Regions from separate parts of the Propionispora hippei DSM 15287 genome, predicted to be linked through region 1. Evidence: riboswitches for the same ligand, from Rfam matches in the RefSeq annotation. Region 1 holds a riboswitch; the other holds the start of a gene.
What was found. A riboswitch is a leader RNA that binds a small molecule or an ion and turns the genes downstream of it on or off. The one in region 1 is predicted to bind cobalamin.

Region 1 (4,092 bases):
GAAACACCGCATAACGGGCACCAGTCTGTCCGGCAGCTCGGATATTCTCCCGGTACAATTGAAGCCAGTCTTCCCGGTTTAAACCACCATAGCAGCTTTTGATTTCCGCCTCATTTTTAAAGTTTTCCGCCAGAGCTTTCGTATCGCCCCGCCAAAAATCCAGCCAATAGGGCCAAAAACGCAAATGTACGCCATAAACCCATTCGGGCCGGTGAATACGGCTATCCCAGGTATCGCAGAGCATAAGCTCCAAACCGTCGAGCTGGTTCTGTTCCAGAAACAATCGCAGGCAGGTGGCACTATGGCTGATTAAATCTAAGTCGGTTTGGTAGTTGGATAAGTTTACAAGTTGCAGCATGACTTCCTCACAAAAATTAAATTACGAGAGAAGATCCCCGTCATCAGGCATCTTCTCTCTTCCCTCTGTTGATTAGAATTGATATTGAACTCCGAGTTGGTAGTTGCGGCCAGGGCTGGTATACCACTCACCTGGATTACCACCCCATCCCGGCCGATTGCTGGCATTAGACTGTTCTGCGTAAAACTTATTAAACAGGTTGTTAACTCTTAGGAAAGTCTTTGCATCTTTACTAAGCTTGTAATTCAATGCAAAATCCCATACCCAATAAGTACTCTCCGGGAAATAGTTGCTATAGGCCGTACCATTTTGCGGACCGGTTTTATCACTTACACCACGCCCCTGTAAATGTATATCATATCGCTCCTGCCGATAATCCGCTCCGACATTCCAGTACCCTTTGGGAACATATCCATCTACGTTTTCCGCCTGTTGTATAGTAGCATCAATAGTGGTATGGGTATAACCAACATATGTACTCAATTGTTTTGTCACCTGTTTGTTTAGCTGAATATCCCACCCATGGACCTTTTCATCCGAATTAACGTATTTCCACAAGTTATAATCATAAAATACGGCATTACTGGAACTTCTCTTGAACATATGAAATGTGGTGCTCAGCGTATCACTTAGCCTGTGATTTACACCAAATTCCAGATTATCCCCTTTTTCTGCTTTTAGGTTATTGTTACCGTAAGTATTATTAAATACTTGATCAGGAGTCGGAACGATAAAATACTTGTTGTAAGAAACATAGTAGCTCGTGTCTTCATTAGCTTTATATCCTAAATTCACATGTGGCGAGGTATTAGACCCATATTGGGCGCTGTCATCGTAACGGACACCGGACGTCAGTTTCCACTGCCGGTCCAAATTCCATTCGTCCTGAACATAGTAGGCAGAATTGCTGAGCTTCTTATTCCCCTTGGAAACTACCTTGTCCCGGGAATACTCAAAACCACCGGTAACCGTATGGTTGTCGGCAAGGGTTTGAGTAAACTCGTCCTGCAGCCGCATAGTTTTTACTTTTTCCATAGACGTACCTGCATTATTACTCCATTGGAACGTATTATCATATACACCGTTATAAAAAGTCAGCCGGTTTTTCAGCTTGTCCGTTAATTGATTATTATAAATCAGTTTCCAATTGTAATTATCCATATTCCCCGGATTACGCTGGTTTAGATAATAATTCGTTCCCGAGTACATATAGTCCGACTGATACTTCTGATAGTCAAAGGTTATATCCGACTTTTCATTAATCGCCTTAGTCAGTTTAAACGTTGTGGTCTCTGCATTACGGTGTTCCGGAACTGTAGTGCCGTTAGCATCCTTATAATCACCCATGATATCTTTCTGGCTGGTAACAACCCAACTGTAATCGCCTGCTTTGCCCTGATTCATAAAAGCATAATTTTCTTTATCATAGCTGCCGCCGGTATAGGTCAGCGTGCTCTTATTTCCCTCCGCTTTTCGCGTAATAATCTGAATAACCCCGCCTTTGGCATTTGCCCCATATAGAGAGGCGGCAGCTCCTTTTAACACTTCAATTTTTTCCACATTATCCAGATCGCTGTAAGCGGCAGCGGCAAAATTGACCCCCGCCGCATCCACTCTGACACCGTCAACCAATACAACGATTTTATCGGAACCGTTGATTCGCAGCATATTCGACGCTTCATGACCAATACCGGTACCATAATTGTTGATAGTTACGCCAGGTACGTTCCGTAAGGCTTCCGATAAATCGGCATAATGCTGTTCCTCGATATCCTTGCGGGTAATTACGGTCATGTTAGCGTTGGATTCCGAAAGCTTTACCGGTGTCTTGGTAGCCGTTACCACGATGGGATCAAAATCAAACAGATTATCCTCGCCTTCCGCCCAGGACAATCCCGGGATTTGGCAGAGAACGGCGCTGCTGAGCAAGGCACAGAGCACGGCCTTACTGTGTTTTCCTTTTCTTTTCAATGTTTTCCCCCCAATAAAATAAGTCCTCCCCACGGGCGGGGTAGGACTTAGAAAATAGGGCCGCTCAATCAAAAATCCCGGCACATATAATAGCCGGGATAATAGATGAAAACGAAGGACCTGCATCTAAAATCCCCTTCCCATCGCTCGTGGGTCAAACGGTGATTGTCAAACAGGCAGTTCTCCTGGCTCTGGATCATCGCTCAGCCAAGCCTTCCCAGGATTTTCGTCCCAGTGGCATTTTTTTGGCTTTGCTCCTCATTACAGTGGCGGGACCGCGCCGGCATTACACCGGACTTCCCTATTAAGCCCTAGCGGGCACCTGTCTCTTACCTATGTAATTTGTACTATTTGTAACTTTCGTGTTAAAAATAGCACATTATAGTAACGATGTCAAATATTCCAGGCATGAAATACTGTATACTATTATGGTATCACAGTAAAATACATACATTTAATAGGCCCTATGCATTTCTCATACACCTAAATAGTGTTTTCCCCACACGTCGGCCGGACTTATTAGCTTAATGCAAGCCCCTATTCTCCTGACCGTTAAGCGTAACTGCAACAATAATTAATCATTAAACAAGCTGACTGGTGCCGGTTGGCTGTCACAAGACTCTGTTTTATTCACCGCAGCTACCACCAGGCTAGACCAGGCTGTCAAATAATCTTCCAAATTCTCTCCGCCAATCTGCGGTGGATACACGCCAATACGGGAACTTACCTGTTCGATTAGCTCCTGCCCGGTCCGCCGAACTTCTTCCGGGTTTAACAGCCCCCAAAGCCATTGGTCCAGTAAATGGACATAGAGTGAAGTGTAGATTACCAGCCGGGAATTAGTATCCAGACATCGCAAGCGCTGCAAAAACCACACTTGATCGGCATCACCGGTTTCTTGCCGATAAAGGGTCCACAAGGTTTCCTCCCCCACACCAAAACGCTTGAGCCGCCGCAGCGAACTATATTGCAGTTTGGGCGACAGTCCGGTCTGCCGCTGCAGCGCTTCCTTTACGGCCTGCTTAACCACACAGCCGATCAGTTCACCCAGCTTGGCATGCTTTCCCGCGCTTTCCAGATACAGGGCTGAGTGAGGATTGGCAATAAGCATGGTCTGATCGGTGCCCGAACCGGTTGCCAGACCGGTGGAATAATTGCTGCCGGCCATCAGCTCCTGCAGGGCGGCGGTTTTAGCTTCCGTACAGGTTACCAGCGCCCGCACCAGCGAGGCCGGCGGCATATCCGCATCAATTACTAAAAAAATATTGATCGTACCCGGCTTATACAGGGTATTTCGTTCCGCCGGTTCAAAATACGTGGCCGGGTCGCCAACCCTTCCCCCGTTCTCCTCAATTCCACCGGTGACCAGCGCCGTAACCTGCAAGCTCTGGTAACAGGCCGTATGGATGGCCACATTGTCCATCGCCGCTGCCGTGGCCATACCGGAAACGGTATCCGGCGTCAACCCAAACTTGACAGCGGCCTGACGCATATATTCCTCATAATTGGCCGCCTGCCAGGTACACTTTCCGTTAGGTACAGTACAATCGTAGTTAAATACGGCCGTCAAATCGTTCCGATACCCGCCATTATATATAGAAGTGCTAAGAACTTTACGGGGCCACTTAAACCGTATGATAATACTTTTCTCCGGCCGGTAAACCGGATCTCCGTTCGATAGCTCATATATCTTCATGACTTCCTCCGTAGCTTAGCGGCACTGATAACCGTAGCCTGGTCTATCCTGCCCTTACACACTCTGC
Region 2 (4,092 bases), on a different contig from region 1:
CAATGCCCTCCGGCTCCCGCTCAATCGCATATACCTCACCGTAACCGCTTTGCAGGGCCGCCTCGACCGACAGGGAACCGGTTCCGGCCCCAATGTCAATCACCGTATCACCGGGATTGATTTTTGCCCGCGCCAGCACCAGTATCCTGATCTCGGCTTTCGTCATCGGAATATTGCCCCGGATGAACCGGTCGTCGCTGATTCCCACATGATAGGTCATGCTTTCACCACCATTACACAATGTGAATATCCTTCCCGGCTGCTCAATTCCTCCAGGGTAGCCGTAACAACCTGTTCATTTTCATAGGACAGCGCCAGACAAACAACTGCCGGCGTAGCTGCCGGCCAGCCGGCTGCCAGTAAATACCTGGCAATCGTACGGGAATTATTCTCACTGTCTGTTAAAATCCCCAGTTTTTTATCACACCGGTAAGCCAACGCCGCTGCATCGGCTTTGCGCCCATGCAGGCTGATCAGTGTGGCATCCTGCCAATAGTCGCTTGTACGGGCAAATGCCAACTGCAGGGAACTGATGCCGGGAATCACTTCGATGCATGCTGGGGGAAACCGGCGGCGGATCGCCGGCAATAAGCTGTAAAATCCCGGATCGCCGGATACCATGACAACCACATCGTGCGAGGCCAGTTCCTCTTCTATATAAGACAACACACCGGCAATATCGCCGTCAATGACTTTGCTTTTTACGCCTGCCGGCGCCAGCGTTTCCAGCGCCCGTTTACCGCCCACCAGAACGCGGGCCTGCTCAATGGTTCGCTTGGCAACCGGCAGCAGATAGTCCGCCGAGCCGGGCCCGATGCCTGCCACAATTATTTTATGTTCCACCCTAACTTCTCCCCTATCCTGACGGCACCTGCATCCATGCCCAATATGGACCCCTGCAGCGTGACAATGACCGTTCCCACTTCCAGGTCCTGAAATACATACCGCATGGCCCGTTGACTGGCCCGTTCCGCCAGCACTGCATGCACCTGCCGCAAACCGGCGTTTTCAATAAGCGGCAACGCGGCTTCGGTAGTGGCGCACCGCAAAATGGCCTGAACCGTCTGTTGTGACGCCCCCAGCGATGCGGCATAAGCCGCCAGCGTTTCCATGCGGCCGTCGGCCATACGGTTATGAGTATGAAAAATTCCGGCCGCCACTTTGCAAATCTTCCCCAGATGGCCAAACAGCAAGACCTGCTTCATCCCGTACCGAACGGCCTGTTCCAACATAAAGCCGATAAAATTGCTGGTTTGCACAATCTGCTCGGCCGGCAAACCGCATTTTTTTATCGCAATATCCTGACCGATCTTACCCGGCGCAAACACCACCGCATCGTGGCCGAGCGCTTTCACCACGCTGATCTGAGGCGCCAGCGAGTTTTTAAATGCTTCTTCCGACATAGGCTCTACAATCCCGGTTGTACCAATAATCGACAAACCGCCCTCTATACCCAGTACAGGATTTAACGTACGGGCCGCCAACGCTTCGCCGCCGGGAATGGATACGGTGACAACCGCACCCCAACCCGGGGGCAGAGCGTCCCGGACAGCCGACAGAATCATCTGACGGGGTCCCGGATTAATGGCCGGTTCACCGACAGGCACGGACAAGCCGGGCAGCGTAACCGTTCCCACGCCGCTCCCCGCCCGTAAAACAATATCCGCGCCTTCCGCCATCTCTACCGCTGCCTCAATCGTAACGCCATTAGTAATATCGGGGTCGTCGCCGGCATCCTTCACGACTGCCGCCTTACCAACCCGTTCGGTTCTGCTGCTGTCGGCAATGGCAACAGCAATGGACTTTTGCTGAGGTGACAATACAACAACCTGCTCCACCTGCTGGCCGCACCAGGCCAAAACAGCGGCCTTGGCTGCTGCTGCCGCACAGGTGCCTGTGGTAATCCCTGTTCGCATTTGTTTGAACAAACTAAAAAACCCCCTGTGACAAGAGGGTAAAAAACAACACAATGTAGATTTTACCCACCTGCCCATCTTCCGTAGGTCATAACGGTGTGTGTTAAAATAGGCAGGTCTCCTGACTTCGGATCAACGCACATCCGCACCTTCCCGGTTATCCCAGTGGCTACCGCGAATCTGCTCCCCATCACAGTGGCGGGACCGCTCCGGAATTTCACCGGCATTCCCTTTTAAGCATGACAAGCACCTATTTCCTTCCTTATTCAGCTACGGCAATATCGCCTGAAACCATCCTGCAACACCGGGGAATCACTCATTCTAGGTAACCGCTGATTTGAGTGATCCTGTCAGCCTAGCGAGAGATTTTTTCGCCGGGCAAGGAAGTAAAACCGCAGGAATAAGCGGCCCCTATTTCAAGATTTTGCTGACGCAGCCAGGCGGAAAAAGATCCGTCAGGACGCGCAGCGTGAATTAATCAGCGGTTCCCTTGCAAATTTTGTCTTATTTTATCTTATTCCACCCCGGCGCCTTGTTTTCCTGCTTGGCCGGTCCGTTAAGACACTGTTTATTATTCCTGAGTACGTACACAGCCTGACAAACCTTTTTCCGCCAGTCCGGCAGGCTCATTACATCAATGGTTCCCTAACAGAGCCAGATTATACAGACAGACCGGATGTGAAAAGGAAACGTTCAACCTTGCCTGAACGTTTCCTTCCGAATAGCTACCGCTGGGCATATAACTGGTTACCCAAAGCTAAGGCTTTTTGATTTTTTTCTTCCGTACCGCGCGGCACCCGGGCCAGTACTGCCTTGATTAAAGACGCTTCACTAACCGCACCGGTCGCGGCCACCAGCGCCCCAAGTGCAATGATATTGGCAAACATGGCATTGCCCAGTTCCTCGCGGGCTGTCCTGGTAATCGGCAAGTCAATCACTTCGGCCTCACGGCCGGAGATTTCCTTTACCAATGTGGAATCCGCCAGCAGTTTGCCGTTTTTCTTTAGTATATCGGCATACTTGTTGCAGGCTTCCTGGCTCATCACCAACAGAATATCCGGCGCCAATACCTTGGGATAGTCAATCTCGTCTTCACTGATAATGACTTCGGCCTTACTTGCTCCGCCACGGGCTTCCGGTCCGTACGACTGGGTCTGTATGGCCTGTTTTCCGTCAAGAATGGCGGCCTCCGCCAAAATGATGCCGGCCAGAATCAACCCTTGTCCGCCGGTACCACTTAAACTGATTTCCAGCATTACGCCTTGCCCCCTTCCTGCAGCCGCGCCACCAGTCTGGCATATTCCGCCGTATATTCCGCCGTGGGCGAATGGTAGAGCTCACCGATAACAAACTTGCCGGTCATTGCTTCCGGCGTCATCTTGGCCGCGGCCTTCGCCATCACGGCATGGTCACGCTGCCATAGCAGCATGGCCGCCGCTGTAGGCATTTTGTTTTTCCGGCCATAACCGATCGGACACTGGGTTATACCGTCAATCACGGAGAACCCTTTATTCTCAATCCCTTTGACAATGAGATCTGTCAACATGGCGGCATGGTACGCGGTTCCCCGCGCCACATAGGTGGCACCGGCTGCAATAGCCAATTGCGCAATATCAAAGGACCGCTCCATATGACCGAACGGCGCCGTCGTAGACCGGCTATCGACAGGAGTCAACGGCGAAGACTGGCCGCCAGTCATACCGTAAATGCTGTTATTAAAGACAATCGTGGTAAGGCCTATATTACGTCTGGCGGCATGAATGAAATGATTGCCCCCAATGGCAGTGCAATCACCATCGCCGGTAATAACAATAACCTCCAGTTCGGGATTGGCCATTTTAATGCCTGTAGCAACCGTCAGCGCCCTGCCATGGGCAGTATGAACCGTGTTGAAATTCATATAACCCGAGGCACGGGAAGAACAGCCGATGCCTGATACAATAATGGTCTTCTGCTGATCCAACTGCAGCTTGTCAATGGCCCGTAAAATAGCCGTCAGCAAAATACCGTTGCCGCAGCCAGGACACCAGATGTGCGGCAAAGCGGATTTACGCAAGTATTTTTCTATATCAGCCATTATTCCAGCCCCCCTGCCGCCAGGATCGGCCGTAAAATATCATCGGGACTGAAGAAAGTCCCGTCTACTTTAGTAACCGATACCACTTTTTCCTGCTTT

Region 2: another riboswitch for cobalamin. It lies ahead of cbiD (cobalt-precorrin-5B (C(1))-methyltransferase CbiD); the one in region 1 lies ahead of F3H20_RS14630 (TonB-dependent receptor).

The regions. Positions count from the first base shown of each region.
Region 1 is NZ_FQZD01000030.1:28,163-32,254, reverse strand. It holds gene F3H20_RS14635 (sugar phosphate isomerase/epimerase family protein) at 1-358, opposite strand, end outside; gene F3H20_RS14630 (TonB-dependent receptor) at 431-2,329, opposite strand; cobalamin riboswitch at 2,488-2,670, opposite strand; gene F3H20_RS14625 (adenosylcobinamide amidohydrolase) at 2,904-4,025, opposite strand; gene F3H20_RS14620 (hypothetical protein) at 4,080-4,092, opposite strand, start outside.
Region 2 is NZ_FQZD01000004.1:60,918-65,009, reverse strand. It holds gene cbiT (precorrin-6Y C5,15-methyltransferase (decarboxylating) subunit CbiT) at 1-220, opposite strand, end outside; gene cbiE (precorrin-6y C5,15-methyltransferase (decarboxylating) subunit CbiE) at 217-843, opposite strand; gene cbiD (cobalt-precorrin-5B (C(1))-methyltransferase CbiD) at 828-1,928, opposite strand; cobalamin riboswitch at 2,011-2,185, opposite strand; gene F3H20_RS00295 (2-oxoacid:acceptor oxidoreductase family protein) at 2,642-3,172, opposite strand; gene F3H20_RS00290 (thiamine pyrophosphate-dependent enzyme) at 3,172-3,993, opposite strand; gene F3H20_RS00285 (2-oxoacid:acceptor oxidoreductase subunit alpha) at 3,993-4,092, opposite strand, start outside.